DNA from 3 places in the Priestia sp. ST2 genome. Region 2 is predicted to be linked to each of the others. Evidence: predicted binding sites of a transcription regulator. Region 2 holds the regulator's gene; each other region holds the start of a gene.
The links. Region 2 encodes LexA, which represses DNA repair genes until DNA is damaged. Its sites were predicted from a motif close to CGAACATATGTTCG; they were not measured.
Positions count from the first base shown of each region.

Region 1: the regulator LexA is predicted to act here: its motif matches at 6,872-6,885, upstream of AC0KUU_RS23490 (Y-family DNA polymerase).
Region 3: the regulator LexA is predicted to act here: its motif matches at 5,170-5,183, upstream of recA (recombinase RecA).

Region 1 covers NZ_JBVVNT010000006.1:38,217-49,067, reverse strand. The annotation lists gene pdxR (MocR-like pyridoxine biosynthesis transcription factor PdxR) at 1-228, shown strand, start outside; gene AC0KUU_RS23520 (YolD-like family protein) at 517-699, opposite strand; gene AC0KUU_RS23515 (NAD(P)/FAD-dependent oxidoreductase) at 1,204-2,433, shown strand; gene AC0KUU_RS23510 (lysozyme inhibitor LprI family protein) at 2,833-3,912, opposite strand; gene AC0KUU_RS23505 (MmyB family transcriptional regulator) at 4,124-4,978, opposite strand; gene fabF (beta-ketoacyl-ACP synthase II) at 5,101-6,336, shown strand; gene AC0KUU_RS23495 (hypothetical protein) at 6,613-6,810, opposite strand; gene AC0KUU_RS23490 (Y-family DNA polymerase) at 6,933-8,198, shown strand; gene AC0KUU_RS23485 (YolD-like family protein) at 8,212-8,373, shown strand; gene AC0KUU_RS23480 (hypothetical protein) at 8,593-8,742, shown strand; gene AC0KUU_RS23475 (site-2 protease family protein) at 9,269-9,748, opposite strand; gene AC0KUU_RS23470 (hypothetical protein) at 10,129-10,254, opposite strand; gene AC0KUU_RS23465 (GlsB/YeaQ/YmgE family stress response membrane protein) at 10,285-10,560, opposite strand.
Region 2 covers NZ_JBVVNT010000001.1:792,607-803,457, forward strand. The annotation lists gene glnA (type I glutamate--ammonia ligase) at 1-891, shown strand, start outside; gene AC0KUU_RS04030 (N-acetylmuramoyl-L-alanine amidase) at 1,621-2,667, shown strand; cyclic di-AMP (ydaO/yuaA leader) riboswitch at 2,859-2,999, shown strand; gene AC0KUU_RS04035 (APC family permease) at 3,161-4,987, shown strand; gene AC0KUU_RS04040 (cation diffusion facilitator family transporter) at 5,097-6,074, shown strand; gene AC0KUU_RS04045 (magnesium transporter CorA family protein) at 6,397-7,842, opposite strand; gene lexA (transcriptional repressor LexA) at 8,055-8,672, opposite strand; gene yneA (cell division suppressor protein YneA) at 8,819-9,148, shown strand; gene AC0KUU_RS04060 (YneB family resolvase-like protein) at 9,202-9,870, shown strand; gene AC0KUU_RS04065 (DUF896 domain-containing protein) at 9,940-10,170, shown strand; gene tkt (transketolase) at 10,338-10,851, shown strand, end outside.
Region 3 covers NZ_JBVVNT010000002.1:948,837-959,687, forward strand. The annotation lists partial or broken gene AC0KUU_RS11235 (MerR family transcriptional regulator) at 700-897, shown strand; gene AC0KUU_RS11240 (hypothetical protein) at 1,245-1,478, shown strand; gene AC0KUU_RS11245 (ArsI/CadI family heavy metal resistance metalloenzyme) at 1,528-1,956, opposite strand; gene AC0KUU_RS11250 (ArsR/SmtB family transcription factor) at 2,007-2,336, opposite strand; gene AC0KUU_RS11255 (ArsR/SmtB family transcription factor) at 2,744-3,091, shown strand; gene AC0KUU_RS11260 (arsenic transporter) at 3,110-4,408, shown strand; gene arsC (arsenate reductase (thioredoxin)) at 4,433-4,855, shown strand; gene recA (recombinase RecA) at 5,347-6,390, shown strand; gene AC0KUU_RS11275 (hypothetical protein) at 6,716-7,309, opposite strand; gene AC0KUU_RS11280 (carbon-nitrogen family hydrolase) at 7,688-8,494, opposite strand; gene AC0KUU_RS11285 (MBL fold metallo-hydrolase) at 8,506-9,165, opposite strand; gene AC0KUU_RS11290 (winged helix-turn-helix transcriptional regulator) at 9,268-9,642, shown strand; gene AC0KUU_RS11295 (hypothetical protein) at 9,857-10,330, opposite strand; partial or broken gene AC0KUU_RS11300 (TetR-like C-terminal domain-containing protein) at 10,470-10,592, opposite strand; gene AC0KUU_RS11305 (cupin domain-containing protein) at 10,794-10,851, opposite strand, start outside.

The DNA of each region.
Region 1 (10,851 bases), on a different contig from region 2:
GGCCTTCATATCGTTCTTATAGTTAATAATGGGATGGATGAAAAAGAATTGGTTCGAAGAGCAGGTGATGAAGCTATAAAGGTATATCCATTATCCACTTACTCATTTGAAAAAGAACAAGAAAACCCTCCTAATATTGTTTTTGGTTTTGCTGGAATTCCTGAAGGTGAGTTAGAAGATGCTGTTCAATTATTGTTAAAATGCTGGGGATTTAATGTTAATTTATAAAACAAATATAAGTTATTCGTATCTAGTGTTATTTTAAATATTAGTTCGTGTGGGAAGAAAGAAAATAAATACACGCTAGACGCTAGCTATTTAAAGCGATCAAAGGGAACTTCCTAGTCAGTAGGTGTTCCCTTGTTTCGCATAAGCAGTTAATCAAATAAAACAAGAAATAGTACTAAAAAGGTAAATAAGTCATAAAAAATAGGAAGAGAGTTCTCTTTTTTATGACTTATCATTAGTATTTCCTGTAATATGCATATTAAATAATGTAACTACACGATGATAGACTTAATGAATTTCAGTAATGCCCGATAGACGAATAGAGAATATATTGTGTTGTTCATCCTCTAGAGAAAGAGTTTGATCATGAAGATTAAGATCATTTACACGTCCCTTACATGTTTGTAATAAACCGTTTTGATAATAGTTAATGGTAATGACACCTTTCTTTCTCAATGCTTTCAATATCATGCTCCGTTCCCCTTTCTTCCTAATACTAATGTAGGAATGTGTTATTCAAATAAGTAATTACCATGCAGAATTTGTGAGAAAATCATACAAGTTAAAAGTTATATCATTTTATATTATTTAGTATACAACAAACCCTTAGGAAACGCTTACATTTCATTGTGTAAACTTTGTGAACTTTCACAAGGAAGAAAGCTCAAAGAATAAAAGAGGAAAAGAAATATATGTCTAGAATCTATATCTATGTTTCAATCCATCTATTATACCTTCTTGTAAATGAGCTTCTATTTAATGCTAAAATATCATTCCGATTTTTAGCGCAAATTCTTTTTAATTGTTTAACAAGTGAAAATTCCCTGTACTTAATTCGTTTTAATTTCCATACTTTATGTATGTCGCATACCCTTATCAATTTACCTCATTGCTTTAACTCGTAAGAACATTAGTTTTAGAACCCTTCTAATGGATACGCAAATCAATAATTGTACTTGGAAATGGAGCGATACGATGAATAAGACGTATGATGTCATCATTACCGGTGCTAGAGTTGCCGGCTCTACCCTTGCTATTTATCTTGGGAAGGCAGGTTTTCATGTGTTGTTAGTAGACCAAGCGACCTTTCCAAAGGATACATTATCAACCCATACTTTTTTCAATAATACTGTCGCTCTTCTTCGAGAAATCGGTGTCATGGACAAATTATTGGAAACAAACGCCCCACCGGTACAGGATATTAAATTTCAATTTGAGGATACCGCGATAGAAGGACTCATCCCTAAGGTTGACGGAGAAGAAAGTTGTTACTGCATTAGAAGAACTTATCTCGATCAAATCCTACTTGAACAAGCCAAATCACAAATGAATGTAACCGTTCTAGAAAGGTTTCGTGTGACGGATGTTATTCATGCTGGCGATGCAGTAGTGGGGGTAGAAGGTCTAGATGGCAATAACAAGAAACAAGAATTTTTAGCTCGCCTGGTAGTCGGGGCAGACGGTCGATCCTCAATTATTCGCAAGCTGGTAAAAAGTGAACTCAAAATAAGCATTTCGGCAAAAGTCGGCATCTATTTCGGGTACTTCTCTGAATTTCGCCATGACAATGTCCCTAAATTTGAAGTATACAAGATAAAAGATAACACAGCCATTCTCTTTCCAACGAATGATAATTTATATGTTATCGCCGGCATTTTCCCATTAGAAAATAAGGAATTGATAGGACGATTGAAATTAAATCCAGAAAGCTGTCTACGCAATTTCTTAACAGATAACTTTCCAAATACAACAATAGGGGCGCGTTTAAAAAATGCAGAATTAGTAGAACCGATTAAAGGCATTCTCAGATATGACAATTACTGGTATAAAGGAATGGGAAAAGGGTGGGCGTTGGTTGGAGACTCAGTTTGTTTTAAAGATCCTGGCATGGCACAAGGTATCCATGATGCTATATGTGGAGCACGTATATTATCCAATATTCTCTCAAAACATAAGGGACAATCCAATCAATCAAATCAAATATCTGAAGAATATCAAAAGGCAATAGAAGACGAGTTTATGGTTCGGTTTCACATGGGATGTCAAATTTCGCAGAATGAACGCATCTCTGAACAACAGAATGCTGTCAATAAGCTAATCAGTTCCCACCCAGAGGCTATAGAGAAGTTTTTAGGAATTTATAATTACTCAAACGAGCCCGATGCTTTAGAAAAAGAACTCACACGAATTATGCACTCAATCTAGCAATAATTTTGAAATTGACCTAAGAGTTTTCAAGAATTAGCAGTGAGGGGAAGATAAACCGAGGGCAGGAAGGGATATATCGAAAACAAAGATTTTATTCTGTTACGATTAGTACATTTTGTCTAAAACATACTCAATATAAAGAGCCACTTGTTTCATACAAGTGGCTCTTTGTTACGTTGAATACATTAAATTATTCCCATAACTAGTAGAGAGGTTTATGAATCTGCAAATAATGGTGTTAACTAATAATATTCAGATAGAAATGGAAGGGAACTAACGGCAAGAAATAGCACGAGCAAATGTGTATATGTGTGATTTATAGGATGGCATATACACACATAACAATGAAGATAGCCAATACATAAAGTTCCACCATGTAAATATAGTACTTTCTCATTATTTCATATAATAAGTAACTAGCTCGTAGCAACGTTCTCTAGTCATTTCGTGTAAAATACGAGCCTCTTCAGCATAAGCTAAAGTTCCCCCTCCAGCTTCTTTCAACTCTTTTTGAGAAGCAGCATCTCTATCTTTAATCCATTGACGTTGTTTGATTTTTAGATCATTCATCTCTGATGCAGGTAATTGGTTTTTTAATTCAGCATAGATATCGTTCAATACCTGGTCCCACATTTGATAATTTGCTCCAGAAGTTTGTCTTCTGTCACCATCGATCTGATCATTAACTGGTTGTACTTCACTAACTCTAGTCTGTTCTAGTAAATCTAAATAATAAGCTTTTTTGCTATTAGTTATAGTTGTACCTGAACTATTTGTTGATGGAGTGCTTGTAGTTGGCCCAGTCTTTGAAACAGTAGTAATCGGCCCATTTTTAGCTATATCAGTTAAGTATAATTGATTATTGATAAGCACTGCTGTGTACATCCAATTGTATTTATTTGTTTTTTGAGATCCATCTGGTTGTATAACAGATACAGTCTCTACAGTTTGTATTTTATAAAGAGGCCCATCCGAAGAGTTACCTGCTTTCGTAAAATTCACTACAGAATAATCTACCCAGTTCTCTTTAATACCCTTCTTATATAAGTTGCTTACCAATGATTGTTGGTCATTATATAATGAACCTCTTAAAACATGTGAAACGTTACTGAACTGTCCAGTATTAATTGCAGTGGTTAGTCCATTTATGTAGTCAGCCATTACTAGAGCTGCCGTATCTTTAGTAACAAAATCGTCATTTGAGACTGTATTTGAATTAGTTGCGTTTTGCTGATTACTATTTTTGTGAACAGCACTCGCGTGATCGCTACCTTTTATAGTTGAAGATTCCCCAGTATTGTTTTCTTTAGCATTATTACTATCTTGATTTGTTTTAGTAGCACTATTATCACTGGTCTCCTGGCTACTAACCTCCCCAGTTTCTCCTGATTTTGAACCAACCTTTTCTTCTTGTTGACAGCCAGAAACCAGTAAAGAAGTTACCGTAATTAATAAAAAAACACCTTTTTTATACATAGCTGTTCCCCCCTCTAAAAGTTGTTAATTTTATGTGTATTTTACCAATATTAAAAGATAGTATAACAACGTTTTATTCCTTAATAATGATATTATTTAATAGTGAAATATTATAAACTTTTCGAAACAATTTATTAATAATTAATTCGTAAAAAAACAGTCTCAAAGTAAGAGACTGTCATCTTAATCTGCTTAATATAATGAAATTTCTCTAGAGTTTCTCCATAGAAACTCTTTTCATTAACCGTTTTAACTTATTTTCCGTATCCGTTTCCTCTACTGGTGTGTAAATGCTACAACGCAAATCCATATCCCCTTGAACTTGGAGGGAAGTTAAATTAAATAACATTTTTCCTGCCTTTGCATGTCTAAATTCAATAACCATTTCGGGAGCTTTACTCACTTGGCTTTCATTCCATAAGGCCTGGAATTCCGGATGTAAATGACTCATCTGACTAATAAACTGGTTGTACCATTCATCACCTAGATAGTGTCCATAATAGGTACGGAAAATAGCAAGAAAACCTTTAGCAAAATGCTCCCAATTGACAGCTAGTGCTTTCAATTCTTTTCGGGCGAACACTAATTGAATTAGATTTCTTTGCTCATTTGGGATTTGTTCAAAATCTAGAAAAACATGAGAAGCTGCGGAATTCCAGCCCACAATATGGCAGTGTCGATCTGTAACGATAGTGGGACAATAGGTTAATTCAGCTAGTATTCGTTTTAAAGAAGGGCTAAGCTCTGATTGATCTTTTTTAGGATGAACAATTTCTGACTTTGCTTCTAATGCCAGATCATATAAGTAGTCTCTTTCATCGCTATTTAGTTGTAGAGCTGTAGAAATACAGTCAAGCACAATAGAAGAAACTTTTATATCTCTTCCTTGCTCTAACCATGTGTACCAAGTGGTACTTACCCCTGCTAATTGTGCAACCTCTTCTCGTCGTAATCCCGGTGTCCTTCTTCGGGTTCCTGCTGGTAGCCCAATAGATTCTGGTTTAATTTGAGCTCGCTTGGTTTTTAAGAATGTGGACAAAGCTTCAAGCCTAGTTTTATCATTCATTTTTAAAACTCCTCATCATACCAATTTACCCTAGTAGTAGTTATACCAGGATAAACAATCCCTTGTAATAGGATAAAAGGACTGTAAAATACAAGTATATTATTGATTTGGAGTGATGAAAAGTGGAAAGAGTTGTGATTACAGGTATGGGAGTAGTCTCTCCTATAGGAAATAACATCAGAACATTTTGGAACAACCTAATTAAAGGAGAGTCCGGCATCTCCTCTATAGATACATTTGATATTACTGACCATAAGGCAAAAATTGCAGGAATCGTTCGGGATTTTGATGCAGATGAGATTTTAGGAAAGAAGGAAGCAAGGCGTTTAGATCGTTTTTCCCAATTTGCTTTAGCTGCAGCTGAACAAGCCTGGGCAGATGCTAAGTTAGATCTCAATCATATAGATCCAGAAAGGTTAGGCGTATACGTAGGTTCAGGTATAGGGGGCATTGAAACCTTAGTTGAGAATATTGATGCACTTAGACAGAAAGGGCCAAGGAGAGTCAGCCCAACTCTGGTGCCGGGTATGATTTCTAATGCTGCTGCAGCACAAATTAGCATCAAGTGGAATGCAATGGGTCCTTCTATGTCGCCTGTTTCTGCTTGTGCCATTGGGAATACAGCTATTGGGGAAGCTTTTAGACTGATTCGTTCTGGAGAAGTAGATGCTGTGTTTGCAGGTGGAACAGAGGCTGCTATAACTGACTTATCAGTAGCAAGTTTTGGAAATGCTACCGCATTATCAACAAGAAATGATGACCCTACTCAAGCTAGTCGTCCATTCGATGAAGACCGTGATGGATTTGTCATGTCAGAAGGAGCTGGAATTCTAATCTTAGAATCTCTATCTCATGCTTTGCGTAGAGGAGCAAAAATTCACGCGGAAGTCATCGGATATGGTGCAAGTTCAGACGCACACCATATGGTTGCTACACACCCAGAGGGTAAAGGTGCTTATCTTGCAATGAAAGCAGCTTTAAGAAATGCAAATATATCCCCTGAGGAAATTGATGTTATTAGTGCTCATGCAACAAGTACAAAGGTGGGTGACATCTCTGAAACAAAAGCTATTAAGGAACTGTTTGAGAAACAAGCTTATCAGATTCCAATAACAGCTAATAAATCTATGGTTGGTCACATGTTAGGAGCAGCTGGTGGAGTTGAAGCAATTGCTCTAGCAATGAGCCTTAAAGAAGGCGTTGTTCCTCCAACAATTAACTTAGAAAATCCCGATCCATTATGCGATTTAGATTATGTACCAACTATTGCTCGCCAAGTGAAAATAAATACTGGTTTATCCAATTCATTTGGGTTTGGTGGCCATAATGCAGCTATTGTTTTAAAGAAATACGAGTGAGTATATTTTTACTCGTATTTCTTCATGAAAATTAAAGCCAAAATAAAATATAATTACGAATTGCTATTCAAGTTGGGGTAAAGATACCCAAAATCGAATACACCTGGCAAACCATACCCTAGTTAATGATAGAAGTTCCTTGGGTACTCGCTGAAGAAACAGATTAATGTCCTTTTATATCCTAACTGCCACCTTAAACTATATTTTTAAAATAATAAAAAAGGTTGAGAAATGACATGCAAGCATTAAATCAAAACTCACCATATAAACTATTACTCACGAAATAACAGTAGCAATAATAACCTTTATGTAAGAAAGCTCTAAGGCCCACGGGCCATACTTATCTAGATTCAAACGATACATAGACCACCACTGTCCATTTTTACATTTAAAGAACGATCCGACAATCCATAAAAGAACTAAGAACAAAAACCATGAAGAAAAGATAATATAGTTAGGCATTTTCTTATCCAATGTTCCTATCTCTTATTATAGTAACAATAATCGGGAAATGGTATGATATTCCACTGTATAAAGAACATTTGTTCGTATATAATATATGGAACAAATGTTCTTTTATTTAAGGAGTATTTTCAATGGATGATGAGCAGTTACCAAACCGAATCATTATATGTATTGAAATGAAGGCGTTCTATGCGTCCGTTTCTTCTGTCATAAGAGGATTAAATCCGTTGAAAACAAAGCTTGCGGTGGTCGGAGATATCAAACGGTCGGGATCCGTTGTATTAGCTGCCACACCCTTATTAAAGAAAGAAGGGGTCAGAACAGGAAGTCGTCTTTTCGACATTCCTAAAAGGAAAGATATCCATGTGGTGAATCCATCCATGGAGAGATACATCAAGGCGTCGACCTATATTTCGAGCTTGGTGTTACAGTATGTGGCGCCTGAGGATTTTCATGCCTATAGTATTGATGAGCTGTTTATTGATGCGACAGCTTCGTTACATCTGTTCGCTCGTACACCAGAAGAGTTAGCCCATAAGATTATTAACGAGATTTATCGTAAGACACGCCTGACAGCTACGACAGGCATAGGCCCTAATCTCTTATTGGCGAAGGTAAGCTTAGACCATGAGGCAAAGAATAGCCCAACAGGAGTGGCGTATTGGCGATATGAAGATATTCCCTTTAAGTTGTGGTCCATTCATCCAATGAAGGATTTCTGGGGAATCTCCTCTGCTACGGAAAGACGCTTGAATCGTTTAGGTATTCACTCCATCAAAGAACTAGCTCTTTCTTCTGTCGAGATGTTACGGAAAGAATTTGGTGTCCTAGGTGAAGAGTTGCACCAACATGCTAATGGCATTGATTACAGTCGCATTTCGGATGTGTATATCCCTAGCTCTCGTTCGTTTGGCAAGAGTCAGATTCTCTCTCGCCATTACACGAATCGAAAAGAAGTGGAGTTGTTGCTGTTGGAGTTATTAGACGATGTGTGCTTTCGCTTACGCATGCATCAAGTGGTGGCTGCAACCATCCAGTTATCGATTGGCTACAGTAATCAAGCAGGTGGAGGCTTCTCCAGACAAAAGAAAATGGGAAGAGCTTCGAACTTAAGCCAAGATATCTTTCCGTATTGTTTAAGCATTTTACATACGTATGATAGTGGGATGCCGATTCGTTCTATTGGCATCTCACTATCCAACACCAGTATTCAAGAAGAGGAGCAAATGAGCTTATTTGAGGACATCGATCAGCGTGAAAGAGCCTATGCTCTTGCGAAAACGATTGATGAAATTCGAATGCGTTATGGCAAGAATAGTTTGCTAAGGGCTTCAAGTCACCTCGAGCATTCAACAGCTCGTTATCGAAATGGCTTATTGGGAGGCCACAAAGCGTAAGGAGGACAGAAACATGGAACATAGAGGAATGAAGAAATGGCGCCCTTTTGCTACGTTGCCAGAGCAATACATAGGACTACAGGAGATTATAAATAAGGAAGTAGAAGTAACTCAACCTGTTTTAACAGAAGAGCAAATGGAACAAATCAATTTCACGTTAATTGAAGCCTTATAAATAAACAAGTGTATCTTACATATTACAAACAAGGCCAATGCATAACAGAGACAGGATTCATTCAGTTTGTTGATTCTCTTGGGGATTTATTTATTTTTATTGATGACGTATTTGAATTAAAGAATAAAATGAGGTTAAGCGAGCTCATCGATGTTCGCTTGTCTTAGTTCCTGAAGAAATCGTGTACAGGAGAGCATTTATTTGGGTGGAGGTACATTTATGTACAATTTTAGAGTATACACGTTACGTGACGGTTCGAAGAGAATCATTAAACTAAAAGAAGGAGAATCCTTTAAACAGGAACTCCAAAGAGCCGGTATTCAAGAAACGCAAATTTTCCAGATGCAACTAGTGGAAAAAACAGAGTAATTTTAACATGCCCCCTTTTATCTGTATATGTTTGAATTTTATTTTTTTGGTTAAAATCTATAATCAACTAACTTTTTTTTTAGCAGTATGTGATCCATGTGACCTTCTACTCTCTATGAGTAGAAGGGTTTTTTATTTGTTTAAGTTCTTTCCTTTTGGGTATACAAATAAATGTAAAGTTATCTAAGTCATCTACCTTTGTTTATAGTATGTTTCTATCTTGCCTTCTATCTATAGGATAGAGGCTTTTCCAATGTAATCTGTTTAAGCGATGAGCTTATTGGCAATGAATAAATGTGTTACCTTTCTCGCAAGGTATACAATGACATTTCCATCACACAAATGACCTTCTACCTGACACGAGTAGAAGGTTTTTTGAGATCAATTATTTATCAACATCAACACTAATTGTTGAATTAACCACATTATTTAAAGTAATTTTATTTTTATCATCTACTTTATTACGTAAAGAGGAATCCCGTGTAGCTTCGCAACCCCATCACTTCACATCATTATTTCAGCTTTCTTAATCAGGGTTACATGTTATTTTCCCATATCTCAATGCATCATAAATAGCACGTCCATCACTTAAATTTGTTTCTGTATATTTGATAGGCAGTAGCGAGAAGACAATATAATAAACAGAAAAGTAGACAAACTGGTAAGAAAAAAGACTTGCTGGAAGGAAGTCAGCTATAACTAAACCATTTATAAGGAAAATAGAAGCTAAGTTAGCGATGGCGCCTCCAGCATAGACACAAGCATGGGTGAATCGGTTATCGTATTTTAGTTTTTCATATGCACAAAAAGAATCTAGAAAGTAAACTGATTTTATTTTAATTTTCCTCCATTTAAAAATCGTTTTTCCTTTTCCAATGGTAAAATCCACTCTTCCTCCGAAAAAGATTGCCATGATAGAATGACCTAATTGGTGAACAAGAGATACAAGTGGTAGTACAAGTAAGAAAGAAAACAAGAATTTAGGCATATCACTGAATCCAAACACACTTCCATCTCCTTTATTATGAAATGATTTACTAAATGGCTAGCTTATTAAGGTAGATAAATTCTTTTTGATAGTGGAAAGAATTTTCCAAGCAGTGGATGTATCTTCTTTAATCGTATGTACAATCCTCCGTTTGGCACTCTGAAAAGGCTTCAATCAAAGAGTAGGACCAATCGGTTTTTAACAACGCAGTAGTGAAAGTGATCAATAATCTTTGAGCATGGCCAATAAAGAAGAACATCTTCACCTCATTTTTAAACGTTCTCCATAACAATAAACGACCCTATGTATCGTAAACCAAGTTACTAAGGTCGCTTATGTTATATTCTGATTTATTATTTTTTTCTCTTTTTCTTTATAATAAAATATTTGGCTTCTCCTTAAGCTTCTGAAGGAATTTCGCTCTCATGATTAAGTTGATCGAACAAATAAGTAAGGTAAGAATCTAATTCGAATTGATTATCTTCAACAAAACCATCTAACACAGACTTACTTTCTTCTCTCATCTTTAGTCCCTCCAATTTATGTTTTTCAATTTATTTTGCGTGATGACCATGATTCTTGTTTCGACCCATTTTTCGTAAAATAAAACTTACAATTAGTACTAAAATGATAGATCCAATTATGGCTGGGATGATAGCAAAACCACCAACGACTGGTCCCCAACTTCCCAAGATCAGACCACCTAACCAAGAACCGATAAATCCAGCGATAATATTACCAATAATACCTCCAGGAACGTCACGCCCTGTAAGTAAACCAGCGAGCCAACCGATAATTCCACCTACAATTAGCATCCATATAATTCCCATAAATCATTCTCTCCTTATAATAAAATAGTTAGTTGACTTTACCCCCGACTAAAATCCATTAATCCTGTTATTTTATTCCTTAATAAAATTTTTCTCCTTATGCAATAAGATCATATAGCCATGCTTGCGCTTTATTTTTATTCTTTTGGGATTATTAAACTAAAAGAAGAAGGATCCTTTAAACAGGAACTTTAAAGAGAAGGTATTTAAGAAAAATCAACTTTTTTAGATGCAAATGACCAAACGTAAATAATAAAATACTCAACAAAAAGAACCATCGTAAATTCGATG
Region 2 (10,851 bases):
GAATTAAATGATAAAGGTGGCTACTTCGACTTAGCGCCAACTGACCTTGGTGAAAACTGCCGTCGTGACATCGTATTAGAGCTTGAAGAAATGGGCTTTGAAATTGAAGCATCTCACCATGAGGTAGCTCCTGGACAACACGAGATTGACTTCAAATATGCTGCTGCATTAAAAGCTTGTGATGATATCCAAACGTTCAAACTTGTTGTAAAAACAATTGCACGTAAACATGGCTTACATGCTACATTTATGCCAAAACCATTATTTGGTGTGAATGGTTCAGGTATGCACTGTAACGTTTCATTATTTAAAGATGGTCAAAACGCATTTTATGATGAAAACGGTAATCTAGAGCTAAGTGATACTGCTCGTCAATTTATCGCAGGTATCATCAAGCACGCACACAGCTTTACAGCAGTAACAAATCCTACTGTAAACTCTTATAAGCGTCTAGTGCCTGGATATGAGGCTCCTTGTTACGTTGCATGGTCTGCTCGCAACCGTAGCCCATTAATCCGTATCCCAGCTTCTCGCGGCGTAGGAACTCGTGTTGAGGTACGTAGCGTAGACCCAGCTGCTAACCCATATTTAGCAATGGCTGTTCTATTAAAAGCTGGTTTAGATGGAATCAAGAACAACCTTGAAGCTCCAAAACCTATCGATCGTAATATCTATGTAATGACAAAAGAAGAGCGTATTGAAGAAGGTATCGTAGATTTACCTGCAACATTAGCTCAAGCTTTAGATAGCTTCCAATCAAACGAAGTTATGGTTTCTGCATTAGGTGAACACTTAGCAGAGCACTTCGTTGAAGCGAAAGAAATCGAATGGGATATGTTCCGTACACAAGTTCATCCTTGGGAACGTGACCAATACATGAGCCAATATTAATTCCTAAAAGTCCGAGAGATCGTTTATACGTTCTCTCGGACTTTTTTTGTTTTTCAAAATGAATAACATTGCGCATATTAAATATCGAACTAAGCTGTTCATAAAACAAGTATAGCTGCCTGTCGTACAATTTACAGGAGGCTTTTTTATGGTTTTGTTAGATACAGGAAAGAATTTGGTTATAAGAATTAAAAAGGATAAGCTTTTTGTCTCATTGAATCTATATGTAAAAGTATTGTATAACAGATAGAGAGATTGTTTATGTGTTCACTCTGCACTTCAGTATAACTTCAAAGAATTTTCAGCCAGTCGTAGTATCATTAGAAAATACTGTTGGAGAGGAATGGAATGAAAATGCAAGAAGGAAATTTTTTTAAAGGTTTAGTAATAGGCATATTAATCAGCATTCCAATTTGGATTATTCTCATTGTTATAGGCGTTCTGCTTTTTAAATAGGCCCGTTCTCATAATAGAATAGACAAAACTTTCCTTTTAGTGTATACTTCAAATGAAAATGATAATTATTATCATTTAATCAACGAATCAACACTCTGCATATAGCTGTCACTCCTTGAGAGCTATCCCTATTTAATATTCTGTCTACAACGCAGAATAAACCGCTGCCTTTGAGTAGCGGTTCTTTTTTTAGTAAATTTCTACTTAGTAGGCTAGTATACGTAGCACTTTTTGCCCCTATACATATGTTAACAATAAGGAGGGACAAGTAATATGAAAAAAATCTATCTAGATGCAGGACATGGTGGGGCAGATGCAGGAGCAGTTGGAGCGAACGGACTGTATGAAAAAAACTTAGTTTTAAAAATTCAACAATATTTAATAAGCTATTTAAATAGCACCTACAGTGACTTTACGATTAAAACCACTCGTACCACAGATACTTTTTTATCGTTATCTCAGCGCGCTTCTCAAGCTAATTCGTGGGGAGCAGATGTATTTATGTCTATTCACGTAAATGCCGGTGGAGGAACAGGATATGAAGATTATGTTTATAGAAGCGCTAGCAATGCCAGTAAAACGTTTCAATCAATTGTCCACGGCCAAGTACAGCCAACGCTGCTGTCGTATAATCATCCGAATCGCGGTCGAAAATCAGCCAATTATGCGGTGCTTCGCTTAACAAATATGCCCGCAGTACTAACTGAAATAGCCTTTATTGATAACCGCACCGATGCAGCACTTCTCCAAAACGAAGCTTTTTTAAAAAGCATGGGTGAATCGTATGCAAAAGGAATTGCCGTCTATTTGAATTTACCTCGTCGTGCAGTTCCAAACCCCAATCCAACACCAACTCCGAATCCATCACCTTCTGAACCAGGTACAAAAACGTATACGATCAAGCAAGGAGATACGCTTTACAGTATTGCACAGAAGTACAACATAACAGTACAAGCGCTTCAAGAAGCGAATACAGGGCTTTCTGATCCTTTAACACTACAGGTTGGAAAAACAATTGTTATTCCTTCAGGGACTTCACCAAACCCATCTCCAACACCGTCACCAACTCCACCTTCGGAACAATATCCACTTCCAAATGGAATTTTAAAACAAGGTGATTCTGGAGAAGCCGTGAAGCAGCTTCAAAAAGCATTAAACGCGGTGAATTTTAAAGTAGGTTCAGTAGACGGAATATATGGAGTTCAAACGAAAGATGCAGTCAGACGTTTTCAGCTTGTGTATCTTCCTTATGATGTGGATGGTATTTATGGTCCTCAAACGAAAAACAAGCTAGCAGCCGTTTTAAAAGCAAAAAGTTAAAGCAAAAAGGTCTTCTGTAAGCGGGCAGAAGACCTTTTGTTTTTCTGTTAAAAGCGCCTTAAGCACTATTTTATGGTTTGCGTAAAATAATGCTTTACAAACCATTTGTACGGGAGTATATTATCTAAGAACAAAGGATAGTTATGAAAGAAACATGTTATCGATCATACCATTTAACCGAAAATTATATTGACCTGTTATCGCTTAATTCGTCAGAAGTGGGGGACCCAAATTTGTGCATTGTCACTTGGGGTGAATCCTTTTTTAAAGGTAGGGCTACTCTCATAGCCCGAATCCGACAGCTAACCCCATAAGCGTTTTGGAGAGGAGGTTTAAGCTGTGTAAAAACGCTGAGAACCCTTAGTGTTTTTTTTGTGCGCTTTTTTAACATAAAAAGGTATTTTTAAGGGATAATATCACTTATTCGTGAACTTGTAACGGAGCTTAGCAACGACAGTAAATAGTAGCTAAGCAATCATCGGAGGGAAATTACGTGAACTATTCAGTTCTCAAACGATTATTGATTGGAAAGCCGCTTAAAACAAAAGAGTTAGGCGATCAAAAGCTTAGTAAGCTTAAAGCACTGGCTATTTTATCATCAGATGCCTTATCTTCAGTGGCTTATGGAACAGAACAAATTTTGATTGTACTTGCAACAGTCGGCGTTCTTGCCTATTGGTATTCGATTCCAATTGCGCTTGGGGTATTGGTTCTGCTCACGGCTTTAATTCTTTCATATCGCCAAATTATTTATGCGTATCCGCAAGGCGGAGGAGCTTATATTGTTTCGAAAACCAATTTAGGAGAAAATCCTGGACTTATCGCTGGAGGATCACTGTTGGTGGATTATATTTTAACAGTTGCTGTGAGCGTTTCAGCAGGAACCGATGCTTTAACTTCGGCTTTTCCAACGCTGCATCATTACAATGTAGTAATTGCGTGTTTGCTGGTGATTTTTATTACCGTCTTAAATTTACGTGGTGTAACAGAATCCGCTTCCGTATTAGCTTATCCGGTTTATTTATTTGTTATTGCTCTTATTTTGTTAATAGCGGTAGGCTTGTTTAAAATAGCGACAGGTCAAGTTTCACCTGAGCTTCATCCCTCTCTCGGTACAGTAGTGCCAGGTATTAGTTTGTTTTTATTATTAAAAGCTTTTTCGTCAGGCTGTTCAGCATTAACAGGTGTAGAAGCTATTTCAAATGCAGTGCCTAACTTTAAAGAGCCAGGTGCAAAAAATGCTGTTCATACATTAATGCTGATGGGCGGTATTTTAGCCGTTTTATTTTCTGGCATCACGTTTTTAGCTTATTGGCTTGGCATTTCTCCAAAAGCAGATGAAACGGTTGTATCACAAATTGCATCGAGTGTGTTTGGACGAAATGGATTTTATTATTTTATTCAAGGCACAACAGCTCTAATTCTAGTGCTAGCGGCGAATACGGGCTTTTCAGCTTTCCCTTTGCTAGCTGTCAACTTATCGTCTGATAAATACATGCCAAGAATGTTTCAAATTCGTGGCGATCGACTAGGCTATTCAAATGGAATTGTGACCCTTGGGATTGCTTCTATTGTCTTAATTGTAGCTTTTAAAGGAGCGACTGAACAATTAATTCCTCTTTATGCAGTCGGGGTGTTTATTCCATTTACGCTTTCTCAAACAGGCATGATTGTCAAATGGCTTAGAGAAAAGCCGGCCGGCTGGCAAGGGAAGCTAACCATTAACTTAATTGGTGCCCTCATTACCTTAACTGTGCTAATTATTTTGTTTACAACGAAGTTTTCACAAGTATGGTCCGTGCTCATTTTCTTACCGGTTATTGTCTATATTTTTCATCGCATTCATACGCATTATGAAGCGGTAGGAGAGCAGCTTCGCATTAAGCAAGGAGAAAAGATTGGAAAGCTTGAAGGAAGTGTGGTCATTGTTCCTGTAGCAGGAATGACAAAGGTAGTAGAAAATTCATTAAATTATGCAAGAACGATTGGCGATACCGTTATTGCAGTACATGTAGCCTTTGATCGAGAAAGCGAAAAGAGAATGGAAGAGAAGTGGGAGAAGTGGCAGCCTGATATTCGTATTGTTACGTTTCATTCTCAATACCGCAGCTTAGTGCGGCCGCTGTTTCGATTCATCGATATGGCTGAGGAAAAAGCCCGGGAAAATAATATGGCTATTACGGTCGTTATTCCGCAATTCATTACGAAAAAAAGCTGGCAAAATATCCTTCACAATCAGTCCAGTCTGCTGTTAAAAGCACATTTGCTTTACCGTAAAAATGTAATTGTTACAACTGTACCGTACCGTTTTAAAAAATAATGAAACATGACTAAAAACCTCCAACTTGTATGTTGGAGGTTTTTAATTTTTAAATTCACATACACTAACCGTAATCGAATCTCATCAAAGGCGCAAACGGAGGGATTGTATGAGTGAATTAATTAAATTGTTGCGAAAGGGAAATAAATCGGCCATCATGGCCGCTGTAGTTAATACCATTATCTCTATCATTAAAGGAATTGCTTTCGCTTTAACAGGGAATGTAGCAATGTTTGCTGAAACGATGCACAGCTTAGGAGATGCAGCTAATCAGTTTTTTGTCTTTATAGGTTCGGCATTAAGTAAAAAAGCCCCGACCAAAAGATTTCCAAATGGTTTCGGCCGATTGGTTAATCTCGTTCTATTAGGAGCGGTTCTTGTAGTAGGGATTATGGCGTTTGAAACGATTAAAGAAGGATATCACCACATTCTTCATCCCACGAAGTCTTCAGGCTTTATTTTAAATATTGCAGTACTTGGCATCTCGGTGTTACTTGAGATGTTTGTCCTATTTAAGGCGATGAAAGAAATTTTGCACGATGTCGGAATGGATACCGCAGAGGTCAATGTTTTTACGCAAAGCTTTGTTCATTTAAAGAAAGCAAAGCCGGCAACCAAGCTGGTCTTTATGGAAGATCTGGTAGCTACTGGAGGAGGCGTATTGGCGTTAATAGCCGTTTTCATTTCACGGTTTACACCTTTTCACCAAGCTGAAGGAATTGCTTCTATTTTGATTGGGCTTATGATGTTTTTTGTAGTAGGACGAGTATTTTTAGATAATGCTGCTGGAGCGCTAGGTGAAGCAGATAAAGAAATGGAAATAAAAATTGGCGCGATTGTCATGCAAGATGTACAAGTGCGTGATATTCAAACGTTAATGGTGATGAAAGAAGGAGAAGAGCTTCACGTTGAATTAAAAGTAGAAATTGATCCTTCTTTAACAGTGGCAGAAGCTGATGATATTAAAGATCGTCTGGAAAATCGTATTTTACAGGAAAAAGGAGTAACGGATGTCATTATTGAATTTGATGAAGATGATGGAATTCCGGACTGGGCGCCAAGTGATTTACAGCTTCAAAAAGAATAAAAAGAAGAGGTTAGGACAAAATTATTTTAATTGAAGAAGATCCGAACGATGAATCGAGGTTCTTGACGGAGAATCCAATTCGTTCGGATTTTTTCATTGGTATGGTGAACGTAGGTTTCGTGTTTTTAGTTGCTTTTAGAGGTTGATTGGAGGGCAAGACTCACTGCCCGCGGAAAGCGAAGTCTTGCACGGAAGTCAACAGCGGTGTAACAAGCAATCCCTACTAGCTTATTTATTCCATTTGTTCCCCTATAGATTCGCTTGATTTAGTTATGTCTCAATCTCTTCTTTTTTATCATGTGTTTTCTGATGCGAACAGCTTTTATGTTTTAAACCGATCTTTTAATAAATTCCATAGGGAACTCACTCCGAGACTAATGCTGATCAGAATTCCTGATAGAGCTACTATTAAAGCGATATATTCAAAGATAGAAAACTGCTTCATACTATCCCAATTGATGTTTCCCTTTAGTTTGCTAATAACTAAATTCATTCCGTAAATACCGGAAAGAACCGTGTAAATCGTTAAAATTAATAATAAGTAATTGTGACGCTTAGCTGCGATTTTCTCTTGGTTTTGGTACAAAGTACCAAGAGTTTCTTTGACTTCTTGATAAAGAGAATTGATATGGAAGATTTTTTTAAAGAGCTCAGAAAACTCTTGACCTTCTGTGCGAGAGCTAATTTCTAAAAATAAATATTTACCTGAGAACACGGTAATAGAGCGGATTAGTCGTTCAATGCCCTCTGAATTTTTATGAAACGTGAGCTGAGAATACTCATAAGATAGTTTTAGCAACACGATTTTATAGAAAAAATGTAAAAATAAATTATAGTAATGCTGGCCAAATAGATGATTCATCAAAAGCTGATCCGTTTTAGAGTCTGTCGATTTAGAAATACATGAAAACACATGGTCTGTTATGACGTAATAGGTTTCAGGAGCCCATCTGGAATACACGTGTTTAGTATTATACGTTTTAATATACTCATGATTGTGTGCAGAAATAAACGCTTTCCCGTCAGGCATATAGCTATTTAGCTGTCCAGTACGAAATAAAGTTGTGGAATTAATCTCTTGCTCTTGATTTACCGTTACATAACTTAACACAAACATCCGTTCATCGATAAAATAAGGAAGGCTCCCCACATGCTGTTCACGTGTGGCTTCTTTCTTGATGTGTTCGTTCAAAAATGGCGCGAGCTGTGAAAAAATATAATCTTGTACTTTGCTATAGCGGTGGTGTTCATAGGTAATGGTGGATCCATGCTCTTCAGCAAGCTTCGGTTCTAATACACGAAAATGATTCATGAACTCTAAAATATCATCATAGGTGTAATGATTATGGCTCATCTCAGTGCGAATGGTCATGACGCCAATTTCAAAAGGACATAAAAAAACATCCACAGACAGCACGTTGCTAGACACGGTGGTGGAGGAAGTGTGTAACGTAATGGCATGGTCTATTTTTTTTGAAAATCGAAGCAACCCTTCTTTTTCGCACGAGTCAGGGAATAGAATGCATTCAATGTAAGGAAGAAAATATTGATCCAGGCTATCATGAGATACGTAATATTGTTCTCCGTAGTATTCTTTTTCTAAATGTTTGTTTTGAATGGAGAAAAACTCGAACAAATTTGCTTTCAGCGCATGAACAAGCTGCTCTTTATTTTTTCGGTCAAAGGAAAAAGGAAAAAGAAACATGTTCATTGCTTTGGCAGGTACAATGGTTTGAAATGGTTCTGTTTTCCTTGGTGTATTGGTCATAAACTACATCCTTCTTATGGTCGGTTGTATTTCCTTGTAAGAGTCGAGGAAATGCAGGTAGAAAGTAAAAGGTAAAACAAGCTTTATAAAAACCGTTCTACCCGCCTGCAATGATTCAACGTATCATTTATAATATGCCAATTTTTTTAGAAAACAAACGTAAAAAAAACCAACTAACATCATCATTAGTTGGTTTTACATACAGTGTCTGATTAGTGAATCGTGCGATATACACCAGTTACTTTTCCTAAAATCGTTACGTGGCGAAGAATAATAGGCGCCATCGTTGAATTTTCAGGCTGTAAACGAACGAAATTTTCTTCTTTAAAGAAACGTTTTACCGTTGCTTCGTTGTCTTCGGTCATAGCGACCACAATATCTCCATTATTAGCTGTTTGCTGCTGACGTACGATTACCATATCGCCATCTAGAATACCTGCTTCAATCATACTTTCTCCCATAATTTCAAGCATAAATACATGATCATCTGGAGAAACGAATTTATCTGGAAGAGGGAAATATTCTTCCACATTTTCAACAGCTGTTATAGGCAGACCCGCTGTTACTTTACCGATAACAGGAACATTAATGACATTGCTTTTAGGGATGTTTACTTCGTCTAGTTGAAGAACTTCGATTGCTCTTGGTTTTGTCGGATCTCTGCGAATTAACCCTTTGCTTTCTAAACGAGCTAAATGCCCGTGTACAGTGGAGCTAGAGGCTAATCCTACCGCTTCCCCAATCTCACGAACAGAAGGCGGATAACCTTTTAATTTTACTTCATGCTTAATAAAATCTAGTATGTCTTGTTGACGTTTTGATAGCTTCATATTTTTCACCTCGATTTTAGCTATTCTTTAGGTGAATTATACCACGTGATGTGTCAATATACAAACATAAGTTCGAAGAATTCCATTGACAGAAACAAATGTTCTCAATAAAATAAGAACATATATTCTGACAGGGGGATCATAATATGCAACAATTCTTACATTCTATGAAACATTACGCTATTTTTTTTGCAGTTATCGCTGCACTTACATATGTATTGACGCTGGTTTTAGGAGCGGATAAAGTAGATTTAGACAAATATTCAACGGTTACTATTACAAAAGGAGATACGCTTTGGGAATTGTCCAACAAGTATCATAATCACCATCATTTGACCACCAATGAATTTGTCAAATGGGTTGAAGACGTCAATGATTTAAACTCAGACACTGCCCAGTCTTTATCTCCTGGAGATAAATTATATATTCCTGTTTTAAAAAAAGAGTTACATAATCAAGTGGCAATTGAACAGTAGTGTGTAACGGCCGTTCCTGAATATTGTTAGAAGCCGAAAAGGTCGTGATAAAAGTGGATGCCATTATTTATTGCCGTGTCAGTACGGATAAAAAAACCCAAGAAACATCTTTACAGCGCCAGCAAGAAGAATTAAAAAAGCTTGCTGCTCTTCACCATCTAGACGTAAAAAAAGTCGTAATGGAAAAAGCGAGCGGATATGAAGTAGACAGAGAGGGTATTTTGGATGTTCTTCATACAATGAAAGAAGAAAAAATATCTGTGTTGCTTATTCAAGATGAAACACGATTAGGCAGAGGAAATGCTCGAATTGCGCTGCTTCATGCTTTTCATAAAGAAAATGCTACCATCTATACGATTAGTCATCAAGGCCAGCTTCAGCTTTCAGAATCTGATTCAATGGTGTTAGATATTATTAGCTTAGTGGAAGAGCATCAGCGGAAATTACATAATGCTAAAATTAAAAGAGGAATGAAAAGAGCTGTAGAAAACGGTTATCGTCCGCAGCAAAATTTAAAAAATCAAGGAGTTAACTCGGGAAGAGAAAAAAAAGAAGCGCCAATTGAAGAAATTGTCCGTCTTCGTCATAACGGCTTAACCTTTGCTGAAATTTCAGTTACGCTAAAAGGTTTTGGCTATAATATTTCAAAAGCGACGGTACATCGCCGCTATCAAGAATACCAAGAGAATGCTCAATCTCTTGATAAAACGAAAGAGATTTAGTAAGATGACTACATGTTGCCGGAACGGTTCGGTAATTTTAATTATTGATTATAAGGAGATAGGTTTTATATGCTATCAAAAGATAAACTTGCTCGTATTAATGCTCTTTCAAAAAAGGCAAAGGCTGAAGGTCTGACAGAATCTGAAGCGAAAGAACAGCAAGAGCTACGTCAGGAATATTTAAAAGTTTTCCGACAATCTATGACAAATCACCTTCATACGATTAAAGTTGTGGACGAAGAAGGTAAAGATGTTACGCCTAAGAAGTTAAAAGAGAGTAAAAAGAAGCGTCTTCACTAAGACGTTCTAGTAAAACTAGAGGGAGTGTTCCTTCTAGTTTTTTGTATATTTTTAATAAGGCACACAAAAACTGTAAAAGTGGAAAATTTTTTGGTTCAAGTATTGTACAAATAAGCAAATCATTAGTATGATAACATATGTACATAGTTTTGAAAGGAATGAAGAGTATGACACAACGTATTGAAGATCTTTCGATTGCAACAATTCGTACTTTATCAATCGATGCGATTGAAAAAGCAAATTCAGGTCACCCAGGTATGCCAATGGGAGCTGCTCCAATGGCATATACATTGTGGACAAAATTTATGAACATCAATCCAAAGAATCCAAACTGGTTCAACCGTGACCGCTTTGTATTATCAGCAGGACACGGATCGGCACTATTATACAGCTTGCTTCATTTAGCTGGATATGACTTATCAATTGAAGACCTTAAAAACTTCCGTCAATGGGGAAGTAAAACACCAGGTCATCCAGAGTTCGGTCATACAGCAGGTGTTGATGCAACAACTGGTCCACTAGGACAAGGTATTGCAATGGCTGTTGGTAAAGCAATGGCAGAACGTCATTTAGCTGAAACATACAACAAAGAAGGTTTAGAAATTGTAGACCACTTTACGTATGGTATTTGTGGTGACGGAGACTTAATGGAAGGTGTATCTGCTGAAGCAGCTTCATTAG
Region 3 (10,851 bases), on a different contig from region 2:
AATGACTTAAAAAAACAGCTATCCCATTCGAAAAAATATACTTTTACGGACTCCTAATTTTTAACTTTATTCAAACACTAAAGGAATAAAGTTAAAAAATTTATTGGAATTAATAAAATTACTTTAACGAAACTTGAAAGAGGTTAATTAATACTTTTAATGAATTAATTTACTTTTAATTTATTTTTAACCATATTTTAATGATTCACTATAATTATTGGATTATAATGGAATCACCAAAGTGATTATCCTTCTTTCAACTTGCTTTCTATCTAAAGCAAGTCTTTTTATTTATCGGAATGAAAATGCCTAGAATGATATAGGTTGCACCGTATCCATATATTTCATTAGTAATCAGATTAAAATATATTTCAAATATACAGAGAAACGCTCTCTGAGGGAATGAACTTTGGTTTTACATATAATAAAATAAATAGTTCGACGTAAATTTGAGCAATTTAGAAGCTCTTATTTTCTTCTTATTATTGATTTTGAAACACTTGTTTTGAAATTAGTTAACCTAATGTCACTCTCAATAACTACAAACGCCTTTCATCAAGAAGTGTTTATAACGTGCTATTTTTAATAAACTTCATTTCTATATACAAACCAAAAGTTAATAACATATATACTGATAAAGAATGGAAATAGGAGAGGATAATCTTGACTAAAAATCATCCATATTTAGATGAGAAAGTTATGACTATAAAAATCGTTACTGAAATGACAGGTTTATCAGAAAGACAAGTTCGTTATTATGAAGAGCGAGAGCTTATTTTTCCAAAACGAAACTCTTCAGGTACCCGAATGTATTCCTTTTCCGACATTGAAAGGTTAATGGACATTGCAGAAAAAATTGAAGATGGTGTTAGAACACGGGAAATGCGTAAGGATTTATTTTAAAGTAGGTAAATTTGATTTGTTCTTTTAGTCTTTGTTCATGCTTACTCAATCTCTATATTCAATATTTACTGGGTTATTTTTATTCGGATTTTTTATAAATGTATATAAGATAAGACTTTTATGCACTCCATTATTATTTAGCCTAGACAGAAACATCGATACATAAGGGACGTATAAAGATGTCTATATTTTATAAAAATGACTCTGTTAGAACCCTTATTCCCATAAAGTTTCTCTTTTTCATATGTTCCTGAAAGAGTGATTATGGTAACTAGCATATTAAGTAAGCCCCTTTGTGTTAAACTGTACACAGAAACATGTATGAGTCTGGGGGCAATATAATGAAATGTGCAATAGGGATAGTTCTTATTGCTCAAGCTTTATTAACGTACTTAACTATTAAGACAGCATATACTCCTTACACCGTTAGAATATTAGATAGAAATACTGGAGTTATGAAAGTTTCCTATAGTTTCCCTTTAACGTACTGGTTAATCTTTATAGGTTTGGGCATCATGTTTTTAGTGGGAACATATTTAGTTTTTGCTAAAGAAAAGAAGCAGATCTTTAATTAAAGGTCTGCTTTTTATTTTTACCGATAAATGGTTTTATGTTAACTAATGATTAACAACAAGCATTAGTTACAGGTAGCTTTTCATTTGGCCCATCGCTGTTCTTGTGAACCTCACTATCAGATTTCGTATAAAAGAATTCCCATTCGTTTCCATCCGGATCTGTTACCCAAAACTTATCTTGCACAGCATAGCAGCAAGTTGTATCCATTTCTTCACGAGCAAAGAAGCCTTCTTTTTCTAATCGTGATTTATGAGAATGGATTTCTTCAGGAGTTTCTACTTGGAAGCCGAAATGATTCACTTGATTACCTTTTACTTCGTCTCGTACGTTTAAAGTGAAATTTAATCCTGGCTCATCTACTAAAAATTTAGCGTAATCTACTTTCGTTTTCACAGGTTGAACGCCAAATACCTTTTGATAAAACTCCATGGACGCCTCTAGATTCGTTACATTAATTCCTACGTGAACATATTTCATTTACACTTCCTCCTTCGCATTATAAACAATATTATTTTAAATATATTAATTTAAGAGCAGTAGCCGCTTTTACTTGTATCTTTTCTAAACAAGCAGCAAAGCTCCTCAGATAACAGGTGATTTACCTCTTTATCATGTAAATCATAATAGCTCCATGTCCCTTTTGTTTCTTTTGTGATAAGGTTTGCTTCTAATAAAATTTTTAAATGATAGGAAAGTTTAGATTGAGACATCCCAAAGAATTCAGTTAGGTCACATACGCATGTCTGTCCCCGCTGGCAGAGCTCATACATAATTTCTAATCTCTTTTGATCAGCAAGTGCTTTAAATTTTTGTTCGTACTGTTTAAATGGGTGCTTTCCTTCCTTAACTGTTTCCATTGTCATTCTCCTTCATCAACTTTTTTTGATTTAATGATCGAAGCTTTCGGCAGCTTTTTTAAAGTTACTATATGTAGTTTCCCCTCTTAGCATAGGATCTTGATGAAAAAAACGCTGAAAGATTAAGTTTTGTGCTTCCTTCTGGTCCATCCCTTGGGTGTTCATAACTAAATGAAAATAGGCTCGAAAGTATGTAACAGATAAGTTTCCAGAGTTGTTGACTCTCACTGCTTTCATCCTCACTTTCATAAATCAATTTTTTTTGATGTATTCATCATACCTGGAAAATTTAGATAAATCAAGAAATTAATCAACTTTTTTTGATTAATGTTTAAAATGTATATTTTCGTTGAATATATAATAAAATACTTATATAATTATATTTGAAAATAAGGAGGTGAGTCATAATGGATGTAAAAGCGCAGGTAGAAGTGGAAAAAGCAGTACAGATACTGAAGCTGCTTGGAGATAAGACAAGATTGTCAATGATGAAGCTGCTCCAAAATAACGAGTGCTGTGTTTGTGAGCTAGTTGAAATTTATAAAGCAAGTCAACCGGCTATTAGCCAACACTTGCGGAAGTTAAGAGCTATCGAACTCGTAAGTGAAAGACGAAAAGGACATTGGATCTTCTATTCCTTAAATAAAGAAAACAGCTATTATCAGTTTGTCCTTGATATACTCGATTCTTTACCAAGCGAAGATGAACGATTAAAAGAACTAGAAAAGCAAGGTTTACGTATTAATTGTTGCTAATAATAGGAGGTCTGTAAAGTGATATCAGTTATAGTAGCCTCCCTCATCTTCTTAGTGACATTGATTTTTGTCATTTGGCAGCCAAAGAACTTGTCTATTGGTTGGTCAGCATGTGGAGGCGCAGTATTAGCTCTTTTAGCAGGTGTGGTTGATTTCCATGACGTGCTGGATGTAACTCAAATTGTATGGAATGCAACATTAACGTTTATTGCAGTTATTATTATTTCCTTAATTTTAGATGAAATTGGATTTTTCGAGTGGGCAGCTTTACATATGGCGCGTACTGCAGGAGGCAATGGCGTTCGCATGTTCGTTTATGTATCCCTCCTTGGAGCTGTAGTAGCAGCATTATTCGCAAACGATGGAGCAGCCTTAATTCTAACACCTATTGTACTTGCCATGGTACGAGCACTTAAATTTGAAGATAAAATGGTCTTCCCTTTTATTATCGCCAGTGGATTCATTGCAGATACAACATCGTTACCTCTTGTAGTAAGTAACTTGGTCAACATTGTATCAGCTGATTTCTTTGGTATTCGCTTTTCTGAATTTGCATCACGTATGATTGTGCCAGATCTGTTCTCACTTTTGGCAAGTATTGTTGTCTTATATTTGTACTTTCGTAAAAGCATCCCTAAGAAATACAATCTAGATGATTTACAGAAACCGGTTGAAGCCATTAAAGATAAGAAAATGTTCCGTTTATCAGGAATCGTTTTATTCATTTTAGTTCTTGGTTACTTTATTGGTGAGTTTTTCGATATTCCTGTTTCTATTATCGCAGGTATTATTGCGATTTTATTCTTAGGAATAGCAAGAAAGAGTCCCGCTGTTCACACTAAAAAAGTGTTAGCAGGAGCTCCGTGGGCGATTGTTTTCTTTTCGATTGGTATGTATGTTGTTGTCTATGGATTACGTAATGTAGGGCTAACTAAAGTATTAGCAAGCCTCATTCAAGCAACGGCTGACCATGGATTATTTGCTGCAACCATTGGCATGGGATTCATTGCAGCCATACTTTCATCGATTATGAACAACATGCCAACCGTGATGATTGATGCTTTGGCCATTGATGCAACTTCTGCAACAGGTACAATTAAAGAAGCCTTGATTTATGCAAACGTCATTGGTTCGGACTTAGGACCAAAAATTACACCTATTGGCTCTCTAGCCACTCTCTTATGGCTCCACGTTCTTTCGACAAAAGGAGTTAAGATTTCTTGGGGAACCTATTTTAAAACAGGTATTATCTTAACCATCCCAACATTGTTTATTACGCTTGTTGGTTTATATATTTGGTTATCAATTATTTCTTAACACATCATAAAGGAGATTTTACACATGTCTAAAAAAACACTTTATTTCTTATGTACAGGTAACTCTTGCCGTAGCCAAATGGCTGAAGGATGGGCAAAAAAATATCTAAATAATGATGAATGGGATGTACGCAGTGCAGGGTTAGAAGCTCATGGATTAAATCCCAATGCTGTAAAAGCAATGAAAGAAGCTGGTGTTGATATCTCAAACCAAACATCTGATGTCATTGACCCTGAAATTTTAAATAATGCGGATTTGGTCGTTACATTATGTGGCCATGCAGCAGATCACTGCCCAGTAACGCCTCCCCATGTGAAACGTGAACACTGGGGATTTGACGATCCTGCAAAAGCTGAAGGAACAGATGAAGAGAAATGGGCGTTCTTCCAGCGTGTACGTGATGAAATCGCTGAACGTATTCAGCGTTTTGCTGAAACAGGTAAATAATTAATCAAGAAGCAGTCTATTTGTGTAGACTGCTTTATTTCTTCCTGAAATCTGTTTTATAGTAACTAAGAATATCCGGAATGCGTTATTAGTCTAACCAGATTTGTAGATTCATATATACCCAAATTTAAAAATGTAGATTGTAATCGATTCTACTTATATAAAAAGCTACCTTTCCCCTAATTTCTATCATTTGATAAGTAAATGCTAAAGTATAAACTTACTTTTTATAAATATAAGATATTCTTTTAGCTAGTTTGTAGAAAAACTTTCGCCTTTACAATTAGATGCGTTTATTGTATGATTACACAACAGGAACATTTGTTCGACACTAAGGGTTTAGAGATGAATAAAGGAATACCAGAGCAAACTAAGACAGTTAAACACAAAATTTTCTCGCACTGAGCAAAAACATTTGAGCCAACTCTTATTCTTTATCGAAATACCTTGGCGTTTATTGTAAACGTAATAACAATCGGAGGTTTCAAATTATGAATGATAAAAAAGCAGCACTAGACATGGCTCTAAAACAAATTGAAAAACAATTCGGTACAGGATCAATTATTAAAATGGGCGAAGGCACACATACAAAAGTTGAGGCATCTAGCTCAGGCTCATTAGCTTTAGATATAGCTCTTGGAATTAATGGTTATCCCAAAGGAAGAATTATGGAAGTTTACGGGCCCGAAAGTTCAGGTAAAACAACCGTTTCCTTACACGCAATTGCAGAAGTACAAAAAAATGGAGGCCGAGCTGCCTTTATTGATGCTGAACACGCACTTGATCCAGTTTATGCAAGAAAACTAGGTGTAGATATTGATGAGTTACTGTTATCTCAACCAGATACTGGTGAACAGGCACTTGAAATTGCTGAAGCATTAGTTAGAAGTGGCGCTGTAGATATTATTGTTGTTGACTCAGTAGCTGCATTAGTTCCCCAAAAAGAAATTGAAGGAGAAATGGGAGATTCTCACGTAGGTCTACAAGCTCGTTTGATGTCTCAAGCTCTTCGTAAACTATCTGGAGCAATCAATAAGTCCAAAACCATTGCCATCTTCATCAACCAAATCAGGGAGAAAGTAGGCGTTATGTTTGGAAATCCGGAAACAACGCCAGGTGGAAGAGCACTAAAATTCTATTCTTCCGTTCGTCTTGAGGTTCGCCGTGCTGAACAACTTAAACTAGGAAATGACATAGTTGGTAACAAAACAAGAATTAAAGTAGTCAAAAATAAAATGGCGCCTCCTTTCCGCATTGCTGAAGTAGATATTATGTATGGAGAAGGTATCTCAAGAGAAGGAGAAATCTTAGATATCGGTTCTGAAGTAGATATTGTTCAAAAGTCTGGATCCTGGTTTTCATATAATGAGGAGCGTTTAGGACAGGGACGAGAAAACGCTAAGATTTTCTTAAAAGAAAACCCTGAAATTAGAGAAGAAATTAGAAAAAGAATTATTGATTTCAAATATGGTGATAATATTAATAACGATAATGTTATAGATAACGATAGCGATAGCGAAAACGAAAACCAATAAAGGCATAAAACACCTTTCCCACGGTTTGAACTGCACCCCATTATTAGATAAAAAAACTCTAATGATGGGGGTGTTTTTATGTCAAGGCTATTGATTTGTACCTAAATAAACACTACTCATATAGAGAAACAGCATGAATCTTCTTGCAATCCATTTGTATATTTACAATGAACGCACCTTTCTCTTTGTTTCAATGAAATAAAAAGTATTGCTATTATTCTTAATAATTATTGGTTTAATAGGATTCCTAGCTTTTAAAGTTGTTAAAAGGTTAAAAAAGAAATAAGTAACAAGAAGGACCTGCTGTCAAAACAGCAGGTTCTTTTTAATAAGAAGATACATAATACCAGTTTTTATGTACTTTTTTTATTTGTTCAAAATCCCCGTTAAAATCGCTTTTTGAAGGTTTGTTATCGTTTGGGTTATATACAAACCCCGAAAAATTGTCTAGCATCCCACGGTATGTAAAGAAAAGAATTGATTTAGCCTTTCCTTTTGTTTCTACTACGATGTCGCCCCCACCTTTAGACAATTGAGTATACTTTTTAGGTAATTGAATAAGTGATGGACTATCAGATACATTAGGTTTAATAACACCATTTTCTATTTGAGTTGCAACCTCTTCTCTCTTATCTTGATGGATTTTAAAGTTGAGATCTAAGTTGACTTGATTGAATGGAAAGAAAAACCATAATAAGATAGTAATGAGCTGAATAACAAACGGCTGCCACTTTCTCTTTTTAAAAAGATGAATTAATGTCCATATAGTCATTATGATAAAGAAAGCATATACAAATAACCAAATAGGTAACATTAAAAATTCTGTTATCATATCAACCAGATCCCACTGGAACAAGGACACTAAAATAACGAAAAAACTACTAATTAACGATAAAAGCAACAATCGACTACATTTCACACATTTTCCTCTTCCTAAAATAATTCTTTTTTACCTTAAGTATAATTATATATTAAAATCCTTATAAAAGCGTATGTATAATTCATACATAATTTGTTAACACAATCACTCTTCCAGAAAACATTATAAAAAAGGACCCTTGACGAAGGATAGTTCTTCCAAGGATCCTTTTTCCGGAGTATGCAGCTTTTTATACATTGTTGACTGATCAACGTTTTCTCAGTAGGTGGATGAGAAACTAATGTATAAGAAGTGCACCTTTTATACATATGTTAATTTTAAAAAATATAGTATTTTCAGGTGAAACTGCCTCTTTTTTTTAGTAAACCTTTATAAGATATTCTGATAACATCCAAATTTAAGATGATATACAAATTTCTATTCTGCATGCTTATAAACATCCGGTCTCAGGCTTTCAAATATTGGAATGTATGTTTGTTGTTCTGTAACTTTCTGTATATCAATTTCCGCTGTTATAATCTCTTCTTGATCTCCCCCCTCTTCTACGATGTTTCCATTGGGATCAATGACCATTGAATGCCCCGCGTATGTGTTGCCGACATGATTTTCATTACTCATTTTTCCCACGCTGTTACATGCAATGACATAAACACAATTTTCTATAGCTCTTGCCCTCAATAGTGTTCTCCAATGGTCTATATTTCTGGTAGTCCATTGTGCAACGTAGAATATGACTTTTGCACCTTGAGACGTTGGGTAGCGTGTGATTTCTGGAAAACGTAAATCATAGCATATAATTTGACTGGCTTTGATATTGTTAATCTCAAAGACATCTGGGACTTCATCTCCCCCTGTTAAATAATGATGTTCATCCAACATCGGCACGAGATGTATCTTATCTTTTTGATAGAGCAGCTTACCCGTTTTTGATACAGCAAAGGCTGTATTATAAATATTTTCATTTCTTTTATTTGAAACTGAACCTGCAATGATATTCACTTGATGGTTGATTGCTAAACGTTGAATAAAGGGAAAAGCTCTCTTTAAATCAATATCTGCTTTTTCTGCTACATTTTTTAAATCATAACCTGTATTCCACATTTCAGGTATCACAACAATCTCAGTATCTATATGCAGCTTTTCTTCAAATAAGGACTCAATGCGGTTTTCGTTTTGCTTAACTTCACCTTCTATAATCTCTGTTTGAAATAATTGTATTTTCATTTTTCTCCCTCTTATTCATATATAAATTTATAAATAGGATATAAATCACAGTTGTATTTGACATCTTCGCCATGTGATGAAGAAATAATAGAAGGTTTAATTTCATCTATAATTCGTCCGCTATTAATATTTTCACCCATATCAACTGTAAACTTTCGAATCGGCGGATGTAAGGATTCAGCATTAGAAAAGAATAAGTCTCCAGTTAGCAGCACATTGTCACCTTTATGGTGGTATATCACATGTCCTGGTGTATGACCGGGTGTTAAATACACATCTAAAGGTAACTTTTTAATGATGTTGTTACTTAGACTTTCAACTTGATGTTCCACCCCTGTTGTTTCCTTTTCTGCCTTATTTGGATATGGTTTTTCGCCATTGATAAAAGGCGCTTCAACTTCGTGGGCGTAAATAGGAATATTTAAATTATCTCTTAAATACTTGGCGCCATTAATGTGATCTAAATGGCCATGTGTGAGTAAAATACTTTTGGGGATACCTAAAGATTTTGCTATATTTAACTGAGTATGTGCATAGTCTTTCATTCCTGTATCAATGATATGAACACTCTCACCATCTAGCACGTACCATGTATTAATTTTGACAGGAATTCCTACAACAGTTTTGTAAGTAAGTTTGTAAATATGTCTAGAAATTTGGACAAATTCCAATCGATGCACCTTCTTTTGTTTTATTTGATAATATAAGTTTAGTAAGAAAAAATAGACGTAACAAGAAGGCACAATTTTGTTACTAGCCATTGAGGTGAAAAAATGTCAGACTTTAAAAGTGATCAATACGGTCCTTGTACGTTAACTGTAAAGCGTGCTTGTCCAATTGAGTTAACGATGCATATGATGGGTGGTAAATGGAAAGGTATTATTTTATCTTTGTTATCAAAATCACCCATGTATTATAATGCAATGCGCCGTGAAATACCGGGTATTACCCAGCGTATCCTTACACTGCAGCTTAGGGATATGGAAAAAAAAGGATTGATTAAAAGAGAAGAAACAAACGATAACCCTAAAAGGGTTTTATATTATTTAACAGATCTTGGAGAAAGTTTTGTTCCAATACTAAATTCTTTAGAGAAGTGGGGCAATGCTTATATAAGTCAGCAGGAAGAAGAATTAAAAAAATTGTAACGTTTTAAATAAACTCCTTAAATATATTTTATTTCTTTTTAATGACGCCTTGTTTTTTTATAATGTAAGTACTTAATTAAGTAGTATCCGCGAAACTATATTAACTTGAAAATGCAAACTTATTCAATGAGAAAAACCTTTACCATGGCGGTAAAGGCTCTTCCTATGCTCTTCCCTAATGGGAATCTCTTGTTATCTTTATCTCTATTTTTCATTAAGGTCTATGAAAATTGACTGTTTTCTCGTCATCTCCTGTTCGTTCAAACCATCCTCTAAAAGCCCAGTTATCATAACCTCCATCGCCTTCATTAATAAATGTTCCTTCTTCAAATACCCAGACACCATAGGTAATACCATCATAATCTACGGTGTCAAAATATTGAACACCTTGTAATTGATCTGAATTATACCCTTGGCTCAAATTCATAACCATTACATTGTATCGTTGACCTGATTCAAAGAATGCTTTTTCCATTGCTCCCTTGACGAAACCACTTCGATTGTCGGCTGTTTTAGCCGCATCTGCAATCGCTTGTCCTATGGCTACGGGATCAACTGTTACGTCTCCTCCAACTTCTGCAGCCTCTGCAGAGCCTGCAGAACCTCCTAAATTCGGTAGAGCTAATGGCGTCGCTAACACAGCTAAACCTACGGCAGAAGCTACAACAGCTTGTTTCGCTTTTCTCATTTGATCTCCTCCTATTTTTAGGTGATTCTTAGAACATTTACCCTTTATTACCAAATTAAAACAAAAAAAGATATTATAATTAAGAATGGGAGATGGATAATTTTATTCTTCTAAAGCTTTTGTCCAACCAAACCTAAGTTTATAAGTTTCTTTCTAAAAGCTCTCCTGCTTTTTCTGCCATTTCTCTCGGTGAATATGGCTTTTCATTTTTGAGCCACCACTCAACTACGCTGACGTACACATTAGCAACAAATTCAGCAAGTAATAATTCATTTAGTTTTACATACAGCTTTTCTCTTTATAAATCTTTTTTGATCTTTACTCACGGGTGTTACCAATCGATTTGTTTCTTATCGCTGAAAAGCTTTTCATTGGGTTCTTCAGAGCCAATTGCTGCTAGCCATAAAATGAAAAGCGAGTAATCATGTGACCAGTTTCTTAAAACGGCATATATACGTTATGCTTATAGCTTATTAAACCATTCATCATCAACAGGTTCTAGCCATTCTGTTTCTCCTGGT